DNA from 3 places in the Streptomyces sp. JL2001 genome. Region 1 is predicted to be linked to each of the others. Evidence: predicted binding sites of a transcription regulator. Region 1 holds the regulator's gene; each other region holds the start of a gene.
What was found. Region 1 encodes HrcA, which represses chaperone genes, less so after heat shock. Its sites were predicted from a motif close to TTNGCACTCNGNNNNNCNGAGTGCNAA; they were not measured.
Positions count from the first base shown of each region.

Region 2: the regulator HrcA is predicted to act here: its motif matches at 2,596-2,622, upstream of groL (chaperonin GroEL).
Region 3: the regulator HrcA is predicted to act here: its motif matches at 1,283-1,309, upstream of groES (co-chaperone GroES).

Region 1 covers NZ_CP169421.1:5,200,039-5,205,507, forward strand. The annotation lists gene hemW (radical SAM family heme chaperone HemW) at 1-1,071, shown strand, start outside; gene ACE1OA_RS23155 (DUF3097 domain-containing protein) at 1,139-1,945, opposite strand; gene ACE1OA_RS23160 (MBL fold metallo-hydrolase) at 1,956-2,687, opposite strand; gene hrcA (heat-inducible transcriptional repressor HrcA) at 2,843-3,862, shown strand; gene dnaJ (molecular chaperone DnaJ) at 3,863-4,999, shown strand; gene ACE1OA_RS23175 (nitronate monooxygenase) at 5,123-5,469, shown strand, end outside.
Region 2 covers NZ_CP169421.1:3,531,766-3,537,234, forward strand. The annotation lists gene ACE1OA_RS15580 (hypothetical protein) at 1-714, shown strand, start outside; gene groL (chaperonin GroEL) at 802-2,430, opposite strand; gene ACE1OA_RS15590 (cold-shock protein) at 2,909-3,112, opposite strand; gene ACE1OA_RS15595 (MoaD/ThiS family protein) at 3,507-3,785, opposite strand; gene thrC (threonine synthase) at 3,815-5,125, opposite strand; SAM riboswitch class I at 5,119-5,275, opposite strand; gene ACE1OA_RS15605 (glucosyl-3-phosphoglycerate synthase) at 5,435-5,469, shown strand, end outside.
Region 3 covers NZ_CP169421.1:3,216,927-3,222,395, reverse strand. The annotation lists gene ACE1OA_RS14070 (polysaccharide deacetylase family protein) at 1-805, shown strand, start outside; gene groES (co-chaperone GroES) at 1,456-1,764, shown strand; gene groL (chaperonin GroEL) at 1,884-3,512, shown strand; gene ACE1OA_RS14055 (ester cyclase) at 3,753-4,451, opposite strand; gene ACE1OA_RS14050 (hydroxyacid dehydrogenase) at 4,540-5,469, opposite strand, start outside.

The DNA of each region.
Region 1 (5,469 bases):
GAGCTCCGCGGTGCCGGCGGGGTGCTCGCCTCCCGGGACAACTACGCGGGACAGGTCGTCGAGGAGATCCGGCTGGCCCGGAAGGTGCTCGGCGACGACCCGCGTCCGGTGCGGACCGTCTTCGTGGGCGGCGGCACACCCACGCTGCTCGCCGCCGGCGATCTCGTCCGGATGCTCGGCGCGATCCGCGACGAGTTCGGCCTCGCGGACGACGCCGAGGTGACCACCGAGGCCAACCCGGAGTCCGTGGACCCGGCCTACCTGGCGGAGCTGCGCGCGGGCGGCTTCAACCGCATCTCCTTCGGCATGCAGAGCGCGCGGCAGCACGTCCTGAAGGTCCTCGACCGGACCCACACCCCCGGCCGGCCCGAGGCCTGCGTGGCCGAGGCGCGGGCCGCGGGCTTCGAGCACGTCAACCTCGACCTGATCTACGGCACCCCCGGCGAGAGCGACGACGACTGGCGGGCCTCGCTCGACGCGGCGATCGGCGCCGGGCCCGACCACGTCAGCGCCTACGCGCTGATCGTCGAGGAGGGCACGCAGCTGGCCCGGCGGATCCGCCGCGGCGAGGTGCCGATGACCGACGACGACGTCCACGCGGACCGCTACCTGATCGCCGACTCCGTCTTCGCCGAGGCCGGCTTCGACTGGTACGAGGTCTCCAACTGGGCCACCTCCGAGGCGGGCCGCTGCCTGCACAACGAGCTGTACTGGCGCGGGGCCGACTGGTGGGGCGCCGGTCCGGGCGCGCACAGCCACGTCGGCGGCGTCCGGTGGTGGAACGTGAAGCACCCCGGCGCGTACGCGGCGGCCCTGGGCGAGGGGCGCTCGCCCGGCGCGGGCCGGGAGGTCCTGACGGCGGAGGACCGCCGCGTGGAGCGGATCCTGCTGGAGCTCCGGCTGCGGGAGGGCGTGGAGCTGGGGCTGCTGGCCCCGGCGGGTCTCACGGCCTCGCGCAAGGCCCTGGCGGACGGGCTCCTGGCACCGGACGCCTACGAGGCGGGCCGGGCCGCCCTGACCCTGCGCGGGCGGCTCCTGGCGGACGCGGTGGTCCGCGACCTGGTCGACTAGGTCCTGTCCGGGCGGGGGCCCGGGAGGTGCGGCCCGGGGGCGGCGGCCACCGCCCCCGGGCGTCTCCCTATGCCTCCGGCGCCGTCACGAAGTCGATCAGCTCCTCGACCCGGCCCAGCAGCGCCGGTTCCAGGTCCTTGTAGCTGTGGACCTTCGACAGGATGTGGCGCCAGGCCGCGCCCGTGTTCTCGGGCCAGCCCAGGGCCCGGCAGACGCCGGTCTTCCAGTCCAGCCCGCGCGGAACCGCCGGCCACGCCGGGATGCCCACGGAGGACGGCTTCACCGCCTCCCAGACATCGATGTACGGGTGGCCGACGATCAGCACGTCGTCGCCCGTGACCGACGCGGCCAGGCGGGACTCCTTCGACCCGGGGACCAGGTGGTCCACCAGCACGCCCAGCCGCGCGTCGGGCGCCGGCCCGAACTCCGCGACGATCGCCGGGAGGTCGTCGACGCCCTCCAGGTACTCCACGACGACTCCCTCCACGCGCAGGTCGTCGCCCCAGACCCGCTCGACGAGCTCGGCGTCGTGACGGCCCTCCACGTAGATGCGGCCCGCCCGCGCGACCCGCGCCCGGGCGCCGGGCACCGCGATCGACCCCGACGCCGTCCGGCTGGGACGCGCCGGCCCCGCGGGCGGCCGGACCAGCGTCACCACGCGGCCCTCCAGCAGGAAGCCGCGTGGTTCCATCGGGAAGACGCGGTGCTTGCCGAAGCGGTCCTCCAGGGTCACCGTGCCCGCCTCGCAGCGGATCACCGCCCCGCAGAACCCCGTCGCGACCTCCTCGACGACGAGGTCCGGCTCGGCGGGGACCTCCGGGACGGGGGCCGATCGCTTCCAAGGGGGCGTCAGATCCGGGTTGTAGCTGCGCATTCGCGCGACGTTATGACACTCCGAAGCGCCGTGCCAGCTCATCGCGCTGCGTCCGCACGAACGCGGCGTCGACGACGGCCCCGTGCCCCGGCACGTACACCGCCTCCTCGCCGCCCAGCGCCAGCAGCCGGTCGAGCGCCGCCGGCCAGCGCGCGGGGATCGCGTCACTCCCGGCCTGCGGCTCACCCGACTCCTCCACCAGGTCGCCGCAGAAGACGACCTCGGGGCCGCCGTCCGGATCCGGGACGAGCAGCGCCAGGTCGTGGCCCGAGTGGCCGGGTCCGACGTTGGCCAGGAGCACCTGCCGCCCGCCCAGGTCGAGGGTCCACTCGCCGGACACCGTGTGGCGCGGGGTCACCAGGACGTCGACGGCCTCCTCCGCCGCATGTTCGTCCACCCCCTGGCGCACCGCGTCCGTCCGCAGTGCGTCCGCCTCCCGCCGCAGCAGCTCGTCGAGACCCACCGCGCCGTACACCTCCGCCCCGGCGAACACCGCGGTGCCCAGCACGTGGTCGAAATGCGGGTGGCTCAGTGCGATGTGCGTCACTCTCCGGCCCCCCGTCAGGGCCTCCACCTGGGCCCGCAGCTCGGCCCCCTCGCGGAGCGTGGAGCCCGTGTCGTACAGCAGAACGGCCGCCTCGCCGAGCACCAGGCCCACCGTGGCGTCCCAGCCCGGCAGCCGCCGGCGGCCCACGCCGTCACCGAGTCGTTCCCAGCCGGACTCTTCCCAAGCGACATTCATGCGGCGACGCTATCCGCTACGACGCGGCAGGGACGCGGCCTCCTTGCCAGGAGCGACGCCCGCCGCCGTACACTGGCCGGGGGATTCCTGGCACTCGGACAGGGCGAGTGCCAAACACGGAGCAACCGGAACGACGACAGCTGGAGGTGTGCGCCATGCTCAGCGAACGCAGGCTCGAGGTGCTGCGCGCGATCGTCCAGGACTACGTCGGGACGGAGGAGCCGGTCGGTTCCAAGGCCCTCACGGAGCGTCACAAGCTCGGCGTCTCGCCGGCCACCGTGCGCAACGACATGGCGGTCCTGGAGGAGGAGGGCTTCATCGCCCAGCCCCACACCAGCGCCGGGCGCATCCCCACGGACAAGGGCTACCGGCTCTTCGTCGACCGGCTCGCCGGCGTCAAGCCGCTGTCGACGCCGGAGCGGCGGGCCATCCACAACTTCCTGGACGGCGCCGTCGACCTCGACGACGTCGTCGGGCGCACCGTCCGGCTGCTCGCGCAGCTGACCCGGCAGGTCGCCGTGGTGCAGTACCCCTCGCTGACCCGTTCGACGGTCCGGCACGTGGAGCTGCTCTCGCTGGCCCCCGCCCGGCTGATGCTCGTCCTGATCACGGACACCGGACGGGTCGAGCAGCGGATGATCGACTGCCCGGCGCCGTTCGGCGAGAGCTCGCTGGCCGACCTGCGGGCCCGGCTCAACAGCCGGGTCGTCGGCCGCCGCTTCGCGGATGTGCCGCAGTTGGTGCAGGATCTTCCGGAGTCCTTCGAGGAGACGGAGGACCGCGGCACGGTCACGGCGGTGCTCGCGACCCTGCTGGAAACCCTGGTGGAAGAGCACGAGGAACGGCTGATGATCGGCGGCACCGCCAATCTCACCCGCTTCGGGCACGACTTCCCCCTCACGATCAGGCCGGTGCTGGAGGCGCTGGAGGAGCAGGTCGTGCTCCTCAAGCTGCTCGGCGAGGCCAAGGACTCGGGCATGACCGTACGGATCGGGCACGAGATCGCCCACGAGGGCCTCACGTCCACGTCCGTCGTCGCGGTCGGCTACGGTTCGGGCGACGAGGCAGTCGCCAAACTCGGCGTGGTCGGACCGACCCGCATGGACTACCCCGGAACGATGGGAGCGGTACGCGCAGTGGCACGTTACGTCGGACAGATCCTGGCGGAGTCGTAAGTGGCCACGGACTACTACGCCGTACTCGGCGTGCGCCGCGACGCGTCCCAGGACGAGATCAAGAAGGCATTCCGGCGGCTCGCCCGCGAGCTGCACCCGGATGTCAATCCCGATCCGAAGACGCAGGAGCGCTTCAAGGAGATCAACGCCGCTTACGAGGTGCTGTCGGACCCGCAGAAGAAGCAGGTCTACGACCTCGGCGGCGACCCGCTCTCGCAGGCCGGCGGCGGTGGCGCGGGCGGCTTCGGCGCGGGTGGCTTCGGGAACTTCTCGGACATCATGGACGCCTTCTTCGGCACGGCGTCGCAGCGCGGACCGCGCTCGCGCACCCGCCGCGGCCAGGACGCCATGATCCGGCTGGAGATCGACCTCAACGAGGCCGCCTTCGGCACGACCAAGGACATCCAGGTCGACACCGCGGTCGTGTGCACGACCTGTTCCGGCGAGGGCGCCGCGCCCGGCACCTCCGCGCAGACCTGTGACATGTGTCGCGGTCGCGGCGAGGTCTCCCAGGTCACCCGGTCCTTCCTGGGCCAGGTCATGACCTCCCGCCCCTGCCCGCAGTGCCAGGGCTTCGGCACGGTCGTCCCCACGCCGTGCCCGGAGTGCGCCGGCGACGGACGCGTCCGCTCGCGCCGCACCCTCACGGTCAAGATCCCGGCCGGTGTCGACAACGGCACCCGGATCCAGCTCGCCGGCGAGGGCGAGGTCGGCCCCGGCGGCGGTCCCGCCGGTGACCTGTACGTCGAGATCCACGAGGTCCCGCACGAGGTCTTCCAGCGGCGCGGCGACGACCTGCACTGCACGGTCACGATCCCGATGACGGCGGGCGCGCTCGGCACGAAGGTGCCGCTGCAGACGCTCGACGGCATGGAGGAGGTCGACATCCGTCCGGGCACCCAGTCCGGCCAGTCGATCCCGCTGCACGGGCGAGGCATCACGCACCTGCGGGGCGGCGGCCGCGGCGACCTGATCGTGCACGTCGAGGTCATGACCCCGTCGAAGCTCGACCCGGAGCAGGAGCGGCTGCTGCGCGAGCTGGCGAAGCTGCGTGGCGAGGAGCGGCCCACGGGCCAGTTCCAGCCGGGCCAGCAGGGCCTGTTCTCGCGGCTCAAGGACGCGTTCAACGGCCGCTGAGAACGATCGGCCCGGCTCCTCGTGAGCCGGGTCCCGACACCGTCCGCCGGGGCGGCACGCGCAGCCGGCGCGTGCCGCCCCGGCGTTTTCGGCCGTGGCCTGCGGCCATGGCACGATGCCTGCATGTCCACCGCACTGAGCGATCTATGCCGTTACCCGATCGTGCAGGCCCCCATGGCGGGTGGCGCGTCCTGTCCGCAGCTGGTCGGAGCGGTCTGCGAGGCCGGCGGCCTGGGGTTCCTGGCCGGCGGGTACAAGACGGCCGGCGGCATGTACCAGGAGATCAAGCAGGTCCGCGGGCTGACCGCGCAGCCCTTCGGGGTCAACCTCTTCATGCCGCAGGGCGGGCAGGCCGCCGATCCCGCCGCGGTCGAGATGTACCGGCACCAGCTGGCCGGCGAGGCCACCTGGTACGACACCGAGCTCGGTGACGCGGACACCGGCCGCGACGACGCCTTCGACGCCAAGCT
Region 2 (5,469 bases), 1.7 Mb from region 1:
CTGGTCGCCGCTCCAGGCCCGAACGCGGAGGGCTGGACGGTCTCTTCGGCCGACCTGTTCCAGGCGTTCTCGCCGGTGCAGGGCCGTCTGGTGATGCCGCTGGACTCGCGTACGGACGTCCTGAACTACTCGCTGGCGACCGACGCGCGCCTGACGGTGTGGGGAACGTTCCGTTCGACGTACGAGCGGTGGTCGGGCACCTCGTCGAACCAGACGGTGGTCCTGGAGCAGTCGCCCGACGGGCGGACCGGCTGGAAGAAGATCGGTTCGACCGACTTCTACTCCTCGGTCCGGGTGCCGTTCGGCATCGGCGCGTGGAACACGGGCGGCTGGTTCCGGGTCAGGCACCTGATCTCGGACCAGTACGCGGAGTCCGTGAGCAAGCCGTTCTACATCGTCCGCACGCCGACCCGGGTGCAGAGCGTGAACGCGGCTCCGGAGCCGGTCCGCAAGGGCGCGACGATCACGGTGACGGCTTCGCTCCAGCACGACAGCAGCGGCTGGCGGGCTCTCGGGGCCCAGCCGGTGAGCGTGTGGTTCCGGCCGTGGGGGCAGAGCACCTGGAAGAAGGTGGCGTCCGGCACGTCGGCTTCGAACGGCGCGGTCTCCCTGAAGACCACGGCGTCCGTCGACGGCTGGTACACGGTCCGCTACTACGGTGACGGGACGCACTTCCAGGCGTTCGGCGGCGAGGACTGGGTCGACGTGCGCTGACCGTACGCGGCAACGCGAGAGGGCTGCACCCCCGTGACGGGGGTGCAGCCCTCTTTCGCGTTCAGCGAGGAACTACCGAGCCGGGGCTCAGAAGTCCATGTCACCGCCCGGCATGCCGCCCGGAGCGCCGGCAGCGGCCTTCTCCGGCTTGTCGGCGATGACGGCCTCGGTGGTGAGGAACAGCGCGGCGATCGACGCGGCGTTCTGCAGCGCGGAGCGCGTGACCTTCGCCGGGTCGATGATGCCCTCGGCGATGAGGTCGACGTACTCGTTGGTCGCGGCGTTGAGGCCGTGGCCGACGGGCAGGTTGCGGACCTTCTCCGCCACGACGCCGCCCTCGAGGCCGGCGTTGACGGCGATCTGCTTCAGCGGGGCCTCGAGGGCCAGCTTCACGATCGCGGCACCCGTGGCCTCGTCGCCCGTGAGGTCGCCCTCGAGCTTCTCGAAGACCGAGGAGGCCTGCAGCAGGGCCACGCCACCACCGGCGACGATGCCCTCCTCGACGGCCGCCTTGGCGTTGCGCACGGCGTCCTCGATGCGGTGCTTGCGCTCCTTGAGCTCGACCTCGGTCGCGGCGCCGGCCTTGATGACGGCCACGCCGCCGGCCAGCTTCGCGAGGCGCTCCTGGAGCTTCTCGCGGTCGTAGTCCGAGTCGGAGTTCTCGATCTCGGCACGGATCTGGTTGACGCGACCGGCAACCTGGTCGCTCTCGCCGGAGCCGTCGACGATCGTGGTCTCGTCCTTGGTGATGACGACCTTGCGGGCGCGGCCCAGCAGGTCCAGGCCGGCGTTCTCGAGCTTGAGGCCGACCTCCTCGGAGATGACCGTGCCGCCCGTGAGGATGGCGATGTCGTTCAGCATGGCCTTGCGGCGGTCGCCGAAGCCCGGGGCCTTGACGGCGACGGACTTGAAGGTGCCGCGGATCTTGTTGACGACCAGGGTCGACAGGGCCTCGCCCTCGACGTCCTCGGCGATGATCAGCAGGGGCTTGCCCGACTGCATGACCTTCTCCAGGAGCGGGAGCAGGTCCTTCACGGAGGAGATCTTGGAGTTGACGATCAGGATGTACGGGTCGTCCAGGGACGCCTCCATACGCTCCATGTCGGTGGCGAAGTACGCCGAGATGTAGCCCTTGTCGAAGCGCATACCCTCGGTGAGCTCCAGCTCCAGACCGAAGGTCTGGGACTCCTCGACGGTGATGACGCCTTCCTTGCCGACCTTGTCCATGGCCTCGGCGATGAGCTCGCCGATCTGGGTGTCGGCGGCGGAGATGGAGGCCGTGGAAGCGATCTGCTCCTTGGTCTCGACATCCTTGGCCTGCTCGAGCAGGGCGGCGGAGACGGCCTCGACGGCCTTCTCGATGCCGCGCTTGAGGGCCATCGGGTTGGCGCCGGCGGCGACGTTGCGCAGGCCTTCGCGGACGAGCGCCTGCGCGAGGACGGTCGCGGTGGTCGTACCGTCACCGGCGACGTCGTCCGTCTTCTTGGCGACTTCCTTGACCAGCTCGGCGCCGATCTTCTCGTACGGGTCCTCGAGCTCGATCTCCTTGGCGATGGAGACACCATCGTTGGTGATCGTGGGGGCGCCCCACTTCTTCTCGAGGACGACGTTGCGACCCTTCGGGCCGAGGGTGACCTTGACGGCGTCAGCGAGCTGGTTCATGCCGCGCTCGAGACCGCGCCGGGCCTCCTCGTCGAACGCGATGATCTTGGCCATGTGAAGTGGTCCTCCCGGACATGGGGTGGATAACGCTCCAGGACCGCGCCGACGCCCGCGACGGACGGCCTGCGTGCCCGGCGGTTCCTTGCCCCACCTGGCCAGCGGGCCTCGTCTGCCCGATCCTCGTAAGCACTCTCACCTTCAGAGTGCTAACGCCAATGATTAGCACTCGACCCAGGAGAGTGCAAGGCCGTCCCATCGGTACGTCGATGCGGGGCGGCGGTCGGGTGACGGGCGGGGGCAAGCGCCACTCGGGGATCGGGCGGCTCGGCGGGGCGCGACGGGCGTGCGGGCGCCTCCCTGGGCCGGGCGGGGCGCGACGGGCGCGCGGGCCGGGCGCCGGCGCGGCTCCGGCGTGGCGGGGGAGGCGGGGACGCCGGGCGGGGCGTGGGCGGAGACGCACGAGGGGTCCGCATCCGGTCAGGATGCGGACCCCTCGGCGTGAGTGCGTATGTGGTGGCCGATCGCGCCGCGTTCAGACGGCGAGCTTGACCATGTCCGCCTGCGGACCCTTCTGGCCCTGCGAGATCTCGAACTCGACTCGCTGACCCTCTTCAAGGGTGCGGTAGCCGTCCATCTGGATCGCGCTGTAGTGGACGAAAACATCCGCACCACCGTCGACCGCGATGAAGCCGTAGCCCTTCTCCGCGTTGAACCACTTGACGGTGCCCTGAGCCATGCCTAACTCCCCTATTACTGGCCCTTGCGCGGGACCGCACTTCGCGACCCCGGGTCAGACCCTGCGCCGGAACGCGTCGACCGCGGCTGAATGTATCTGCCCAACTGCCCTCTGCAACAGGTCAATCGGACGAGAATTCTGGGCATGCAGGAAAGGAGAATTGCGGAGAATTCGCTGAATTACGGGGCAAGTCGGGCCCGGCAAAGTGGGCAGAAGGTACACAAGACTCGAACACTTTGGCTGCTTCTTGTCAGGTCCGGGCGCATTCTCATATGCGCCTGGCATGAGCAGCGGAGGGGACTTCCCCAACTCTATCGCGTTCAACCATGCAGAATTGCCCCCTCCGTTTCTCGACGGAAGGGGCAATTCAGGTGACTGCGGGTAACCCCTGGGCTCAGCAGCCCCCGGCGACGGCCGGGATGATGGACACGCCGGCGCCGTCCGGCGTCGCCGTCTCAAGGCCCTGCTCGAAGCGCACGTCGTCGTCGTTGACGTACACGTTCACGAAGCGGCGCAGCTTGCCCTGGTCGTCCAGGACGCGGGCGGCGATGCCCGTGTGGTTCTTCTCCAGGTCGGCGATGACCTCGGAGAGGGTGGTGCCCTCCGCCGGAACCTCGGCCTGACCGCCCGTGTAGGTGCGGAGGATGGTGGGGATGCGGACCTTGACGCTCATGGGGGTGCTGCCTTCCGTGACGGGGGTGGTCAGTGGGCCAGGCCGGCGTCGCGGAACGCGTCCAGGCTCGGGCGGATGGTGGCGGTCGCCTGGGAGGTATCGGCCACCGCGTCCAGGGTCTTGAGTCCGTCACCGGTGTTCAGGACGACGGTGGTCAGGCTCGGGTCGATGAGGCCCGCCTCGATCAGCTTCTTCGTGACGCCGACGGTCACGCCGCCCGCCGTCTCGGCGAAGATGCCCTCGGTCTGCGCGAGCAGCTTGATCGCGTCGACGACCTGCTCGTCGTTCACGTCCTCCACCGCGCCGCCCGTGCGGCGCGCGATGTCCAGGACGTAGGGGCCGTCGGCCGGGTTGCCGATCGCCAGGGACTTGGCGATCGTGTTCGGCTTCTGCGGGCGCACGACGTCGTGGCCGGCCTTGAAGGCCGCCGACACCGGGGAGCAGCCCTCCGCCTGGGCGCCGAAGATCTTGTAGGGCCGGTCCTCGACGAGGCCGAGCTTCACGAGCTCCTGCAGACCCTTGTCGATCTTCGTGAGCTGGGAGCCGGAGGCGATCGGGATGACGAGCTGGTCGGGCAGCCGCCAGCCGAGCTGCTCGCAGATCTCGTAGGCGAGCGTCTTGGAGCCCTCGCCGTAGTACGGGCGCAGGTTGACGTTGACGAAGCCCCAGCCCTCGCCGAGCGGGTCGCCGATGAGCTCGGAGCAGAAGCGGTTGACGTCGTCGTAGTTGCCCTCGATGCCGACGAGGTCGCCGCCGTACACCGCGGCCATGACGACCTTGCCCTGCTCCAGGTCGTGCGGGATGAACACGCAGGAGCGGAAGCCGGCGCGCGCGGCGGCGGCGCCGACGGCGCCGGCCAGGTTGCCGGTGGAGGAGCAGGACAGGGTGGTGAAGCCGAAGGCGCGGGCGGCCTCGAGGGCCTGGGCGACGACGCGGTCCTTGAAGGAGTGCGTCGGGTTGCCGGAGTCGTCCTTGACGAAGAGCTTGCCGGGCTCGACGCCGAGCTCGCGGGCGAGGTTGTCGGCCTGGACGAGCTTGGTCCAGCCGGGGTTCAGGTTCGGCTTCTCGGCGACGTCGGCCGGGACGGGCAGCAGCGGGGCGTAGCGCCAGATGTTGGCGGGGCCGGCCTCGATCCGCTTGCGCAGCGATTCGGGGTCGCCGAGGGGGAGGTCGTACGCGACTTCGAGGGGGCCGAAACACAGCTCACAGGCGAAAATCGGGCCGAGGGGGAAAACTTCGCCACATTCCCGACAGGAAAGCCCGGAAGCGGGACCGAGGTCGACCGTGGAAGCGGTGGAAACAGTCTGTACAGCCATGGAGGCGAGGCCCTTTCTCCTCATCTTTCCCATGGCGGACGTCGCCATGAGACGGATTTGGCACCTTCCCTAGCCGGGAGCCTCGCGGGCGCAGTGCGACGACTGCGGACGAGACCGACTGGAGGGTTGCCGGGGCTTCAACGGGCCGTTTCCCTCTGCCCCTCTGGATGAGCGGTATTCGATTGGGTGGTGCGGTTGTGTGGACGCCGGCGGCACCCCGACGTGCGTCGGACCTCGGCGTTGTTCAAGACTGTAACCGAAGGCGCGGACTGTTGAGATAGTCGTCCGAACCGCGAGATGGATCACACAAACGGCAACTGGGGAGTAACGGACGTGCTGGATGAAGTGGAGCGCTGGCTGGCCCGGCG
Region 3 (5,469 bases), 2.0 Mb from region 1:
CAAGGGGCCCGCGAGTCCCGCCGCGGGACAGCCGCGCGCGGAGGGGGCGGCCGGCGCCCTGGAGGCGTACGTGGAGAGGGTCCGCAAGCAGCGTGCCGCGCGGGTGCTGGCCGCCAAGAAGTGGGGCCTCGACAAGCCGCCGCTGGAGGCGCCCGCGCCGCCCCGGGTGAAGCCGACGATCACCACCCGCAAGGGCTTCGAGACGTCCGGCGAGGGCCTGCCGCCCGTCTTCACCACCGTGCCGACCAAGGACAAGGTCGTCTTCCTGACGATCGACGACGGGGCGGAGAAGGATCCGGAGCTGCTGCGGATGATGACCGAGCTGGGCATCCCGTACAGCGCCTTCCTGAGCGACTACCTGGTCAAGGAGGACTACGGCTACTTCGCGAAGATGCAGAAGGCCGGCGTCTCCCTGCACAACCACACCCTCAACCACCGCTATCTGCCCGGGCTCTCGTACGCCGAGCAGAAGCGGGAGATCTGCGGGATGCAGGACACGATCGAGAAGCGGTTCGGCAAGCGGCCGCCGCTCTTCCGCCCGCCGTACGGCAACTACAACCGGAACACGCTGACCGCGGCCAAGTCGTGCGGGGTCAAGGCGGTGCCGCTGTGGGCCTCGGAGGCGTTCCCGGACCGCATGGAGTGGCGTGAGTGGGACCGGGACCTGCACCCCGGCGACATCGTGCTCACGCACTTCCGGGGCAAGGCGGACTGGAAGGGCACCATGCCCGACATGATCCGCCGCGTGATGAAGACGATCACGGCCAAGGGCTACGCGGTCGCGAAGCTCGAGGACTACGTGTGACCCGGGCGCGCCGGCCGCTGGCCGGACTGCTGCTGGCCGGCGCGCTCCTGGCGGCGACGGGCTGCGCGCAGTCCGTGGACCCGATCGAGCGCCTGGGCCGGAGGGCCGCGGAAGGCGTGGGGCCGTCGGCGGCCGCGGTGCCGGCGGCGCGGGGCCCGGTGGGGGAGGCCCGGCACGCGGCGCACGCCGGACGGCCGGTCCGCGGGAGCGCCGGCGCCCCCCGTGTCGCCGCCCGGGACGGCGCCGGGGAAGCGACCCTCACCGAGACGGCCGCCCGGATGTTCCGCACGGCCGCGCGGTCGTGGCCCCACGCGCCCGCCCGGCCGCACGGGAGGCCGCACGCGGCGGCGGAGCGGCACCCGGATGCCCGGGACCACGAGGGGGCCGGCCGGCACGCGAGGGCCGGCGGATATGCGGAACCAAAGGGTCCGTCAGACCGTTTCCCGGAGCGGGACAGAATCGCCACACGGCACTGAATTGGCACTCCGCTTGACCGAGTGCTAATCGCAGTCATAGTCTCGGGTCTGGCACTCCCCACTGGAGAGTGCCAACACAGCGACGGGCAGGTCCGGCACCCGCGACGACGGATCCACCTGGTCGCCACCTCAGACAGTTAACCCCGTGAGATCTCCGAAGGGGGAGGTCGGATCGTGACGACCACCAGCTCCAAGGTTGCCATCAAGCCGCTCGAGGACCGCATCGTGGTCCAGCCGCTCGACGCCGAGCAGACCACGGCCTCTGGCCTGGTCATCCCGGACACCGCCAAGGAGAAGCCCCAGGAGGGCGTCGTCCTGGCCGTGGGCCCGGGCCGCTTCGAGAACGGCGAGCGTCTGCCGCTCGACGTCAAGACCGGCGACATCGTGCTGTACAGCAAGTACGGCGGCACCGAGGTGAAGTACAGCGGCGAGGAGTACCTCGTCCTCTCGGCTCGCGACGTGCTCGCGATCGTCGAGAAGTAATTCACCGAAGTACCCGAAGTACCTGAAGCAGATGCTTTGAGCTGCGCCCCGAGGCCCCTTCCAGGCGCCCCGGGGCGCGGTTCGTTCCACCCGATTTCCGAGAGGGCTGAACCGCTCCCATGGCGAAGATCCTGAAGTTCGACGAGGACGCCCGTCGCGCCCTTGAGCGCGGCGTCAACAAGCTTGCCGACACGGTGAAGGTGACGATCGGCCCCAAGGGCCGCAACGTCGTCATCGACAAGAAGTTCGGCGCCCCCACCATCACCAACGACGGTGTCACGATCGCCCGCGAGGTCGAGATCGACGACCCGTACGAGAACCTCGGCGCCCAGCTGGTGAAGGAGGTGGCGACCAAGACCAACGACATCGCGGGTGACGGCACCACCACCGCCACCGTGCTCGCCCAGGCCCTGGTCCGCGAGGGTCTGCGCAACGTCGCCGCCGGCGCCTCCCCGGCCGCCCTGAAGAAGGGCATCGACGCCGCCGTCAAGGCCGTCTCCGACGAGCTGCTCGCGACCGCGCGTCCGATCGAGGACAAGTCCGACATCGCCGCCGTGGCCGCGCTCTCCGCGCAGGACCAGCAGGTCGGCGAGCTCATCGCCGAGGCGATGGACAAGGTCGGCAAGGACGGTGTCATCACCGTCGAGGAGTCCAACACCTTCGGCCTGGAGCTCGACTTCACCGAGGGCATGGCCTTCGACAAGGGCTACCTGTCCCCGTACATGGTCACCGACCAGGAGCGTATGGAGGCCGTCCTCGACGACCCGTACATCCTGATCCACCAGGGCAAGATCTCCTCGATCCAGGACCTGCTGCCGCTCCTCGAGAAGGTCATCCAGGCCGGCTCCAGCAAGCCGCTGCTGATCATCGCCGAGGACGTCGAGGGCGAGGCCCTGTCGACCCTGGTCGTCAACAAGATCCGTGGCACCTTCAACGCCGTGGCCGTCAAGGCCCCGGGCTTCGGCGACCGCCGCAAGGCGATGCTCGGCGACATGGCCACCCTCACCGGTGCCACCGTCATCGCCGAGGAGGTCGGCCTCAAGCTCGACCAGGCCGGTCTGGACGTGCTGGGCACCGCCCGCCGCGTGACCATCTCCAAGGACGACACCACCATCGTCGACGGTGGCGGCAAGTCCGAGGACGTGCAGGGCCGCGTCAACCAGATCAAGGCCGAGATCGAGTCCACCGACTCCGACTGGGACCGCGAGAAGCTCCAGGAGCGCCTCGCGAAGCTGGCCGGCGGCGTGTGCGTGATCAAGGTCGGCGCCGCCACCGAGGTGGAGCTGAAGGAGAAGAAGCACCGTCTGGAGGACGCCATCTCCGCGACCCGCGCCGCGGTCGAGGAGGGCATCGTCTCCGGTGGTGGCTCCGCTCTGGTCCACGCCGTCAAGGTCCTCGAGGGCAACCTCGGCAAGACCGGCGACGAGGCCACGGGTGTCGCGGTCGTCCGCCGCGCCGCCGTCGAGCCGCTGCGCTGGATCGCCGAGAACGCCGGCCTCGAGGGCTACGTCATCACCTCCAAGGTGGCGGAGCTCGACAAGGGCCAGGGCTTCAACGCCGCGACCGGCGAGTACGGCGACCTGGTCAAGGCCGGCGTCATCGACCCGGTGAAGGTGACGCGCTCCGCGCTGGAGAACGCCGCCTCGATCGCCTCCCTCCTCCTCACCACCGAGACCCTCGTGGTGGAGAAGAAGGAAGAGGAGTCGGCGGACGCGGGCCACGGCCACGGTCACGGCCACTCGCACTGACCCACCGCTCCACGGCAGCACGCCGACGCGCCGCACGGATCCCGTGCGGCGCGTAGGGCGTGTTGCGAAAGTAGCGCCGAGGCAGGCGGGACTTTCGCAACCCGCCCGAGGCCGCGCAGCCCGGAACGCCCCGCGTGGCCGGCCCGCCCGTCACGCAGCCGAGGCCCGGCGTCCCCGTCGCGGGGACGCCGGGCCTCGCCCGTTCTCGGGTGGTCCGTCCTCCGGTCGCCCGTCCTCCGGTCAGGTCTCGACGGCTCCGAGCTGCCCCATGAGGCCCAGCAGGTCGTACTGCCACCAGCCCTCCACGGCCTTGCCGTCGTCGCGGAAGCGATGGATGACGGTGCCGGTCATGGAGACCTTCCGGCCGGTGGCCTCGAGGCCCATGAAATCGCCCGTGTGCGTGGCGCTCCAGGTCCAGCGGGTGCAGACCCTGTCGCCCTCGGCGATCTGGTCGTCGACCACGAAGTCGAAGTCGAAGCCGCCCCGCCACATCTCCACCTCGCGCCGGACCGCGTCCATGCCGAAGACGTCCTGCACGTTGGTCGGGTCGTGGTCGTGGTACCCCTCGGCGAAGACCTCGTCCAGCGGCGCGAGCTCTCCCTCGGCGCTGATCAGCTCGAAGAACCGGCGGGCGGTCGCCTTGTAGAGCTGGATGTCCTTGACGACGTCGAGGTCGGTGAACGTCGGCATCTCGTCACAGAGGGCGACCATCTCCCGGAAGATCCGGTCGGTCTCGGGGAGCTGCGAGTTCCTCATCGCCACGTCGTACGAGGGGAATTCGACGATCTCCACGAAGTGGGAGGTGTCGGAGCGGTCCTTGCCGATGAGACTGTGGGTCGCGGTGCGCTTGCCCTTGGTCTGCTCGACCCACAGGTCCATGAGCCGGTTCATGTCGTCGATCCGACTCGTCTTGCAATCGATTATCTGTACGAATGTCATGGCGCCTCCCGGACCGGGTGGGACCTCTCCAGTCTAGGTCGGTCGCCGGGATCGGGCCGGGCCTCCGGTGGGCCCGGCCGGGACCGGCCTACGCGGACCGGGTCAGGTCCGAGGCGCGTACCGGCTCGCGGAACGGCTCCCCCCGCCCGTACCGCGCCACCTCCTCCAGCGCCTGGTCCGCCATGCGGTGCAGCTCGTTGCCGAGCGAGCCGGCGACGTGCGGGGTGAGCAGGACGTTCGGCAGCCCGTACAGGGGCGAGTCCGCGGCGGGGACCTCCGGGTCCGTGACGTCGAGGACCGCGCGCAGCCGGCCGGTCCGCAGATGGGTCAGGAGCGCGTCCTCGTCGACGAGGGAACCGCGCGAGGTGTTCACGAGCGTCCCGCCGTCGGGCATCGCGGCCAGCTGTGCCGCGCCGATCATCCGGTGTGTGGCGGGGAGTTGGGGCGCGTGCACGGAGACGATCGAGCTGCGGGCGCAGAGCTCGTCGAGCCCGACGAGGCCGACCCCCAGGGCCCGGGCATCGGCTTCGTCCACGTACGGGTCGTGGAGGAGCACCTCGAAGTCGAAGGGGCGCAGCAGTTCGATCACGCGGCGGCCGATCCGGGACGCCCCCACGATGCCCACCGTCCGGCGGTAGTTGCCCCATGCCTCCGCATCGGCCTCGGCCAGCCAGGCGTGCTCGGAGCGGACCTGTCCGTAGCGCAGGGCCGAGTGGAGGACCCGCTTGCCGGCGAAGAGGATCGCGGCGAGCGTGTACTCGGCGACGGGAAGGGCGTTGGCCGCCGCCGCCGAGGTGACGGCGAGGCCGCGGTCCCAGCAGGCGTCGGTGACATGGTGCTTGACCGAGCCGGCGGCGTGGACGACCGCCCGCAGCCGCGGTGCCCGGTCGAGGACCTCGGCCGTCAGCAGGGGCGCGCCCCAGCCCGTGAAGAGGATCTCGGCCTCGGCCAGGGCCGCCGCGACCGCCGGGGTGGGGGCGGCCAGGTCGTGGGCGACGAGGCGGGGGTCGGTACGGGA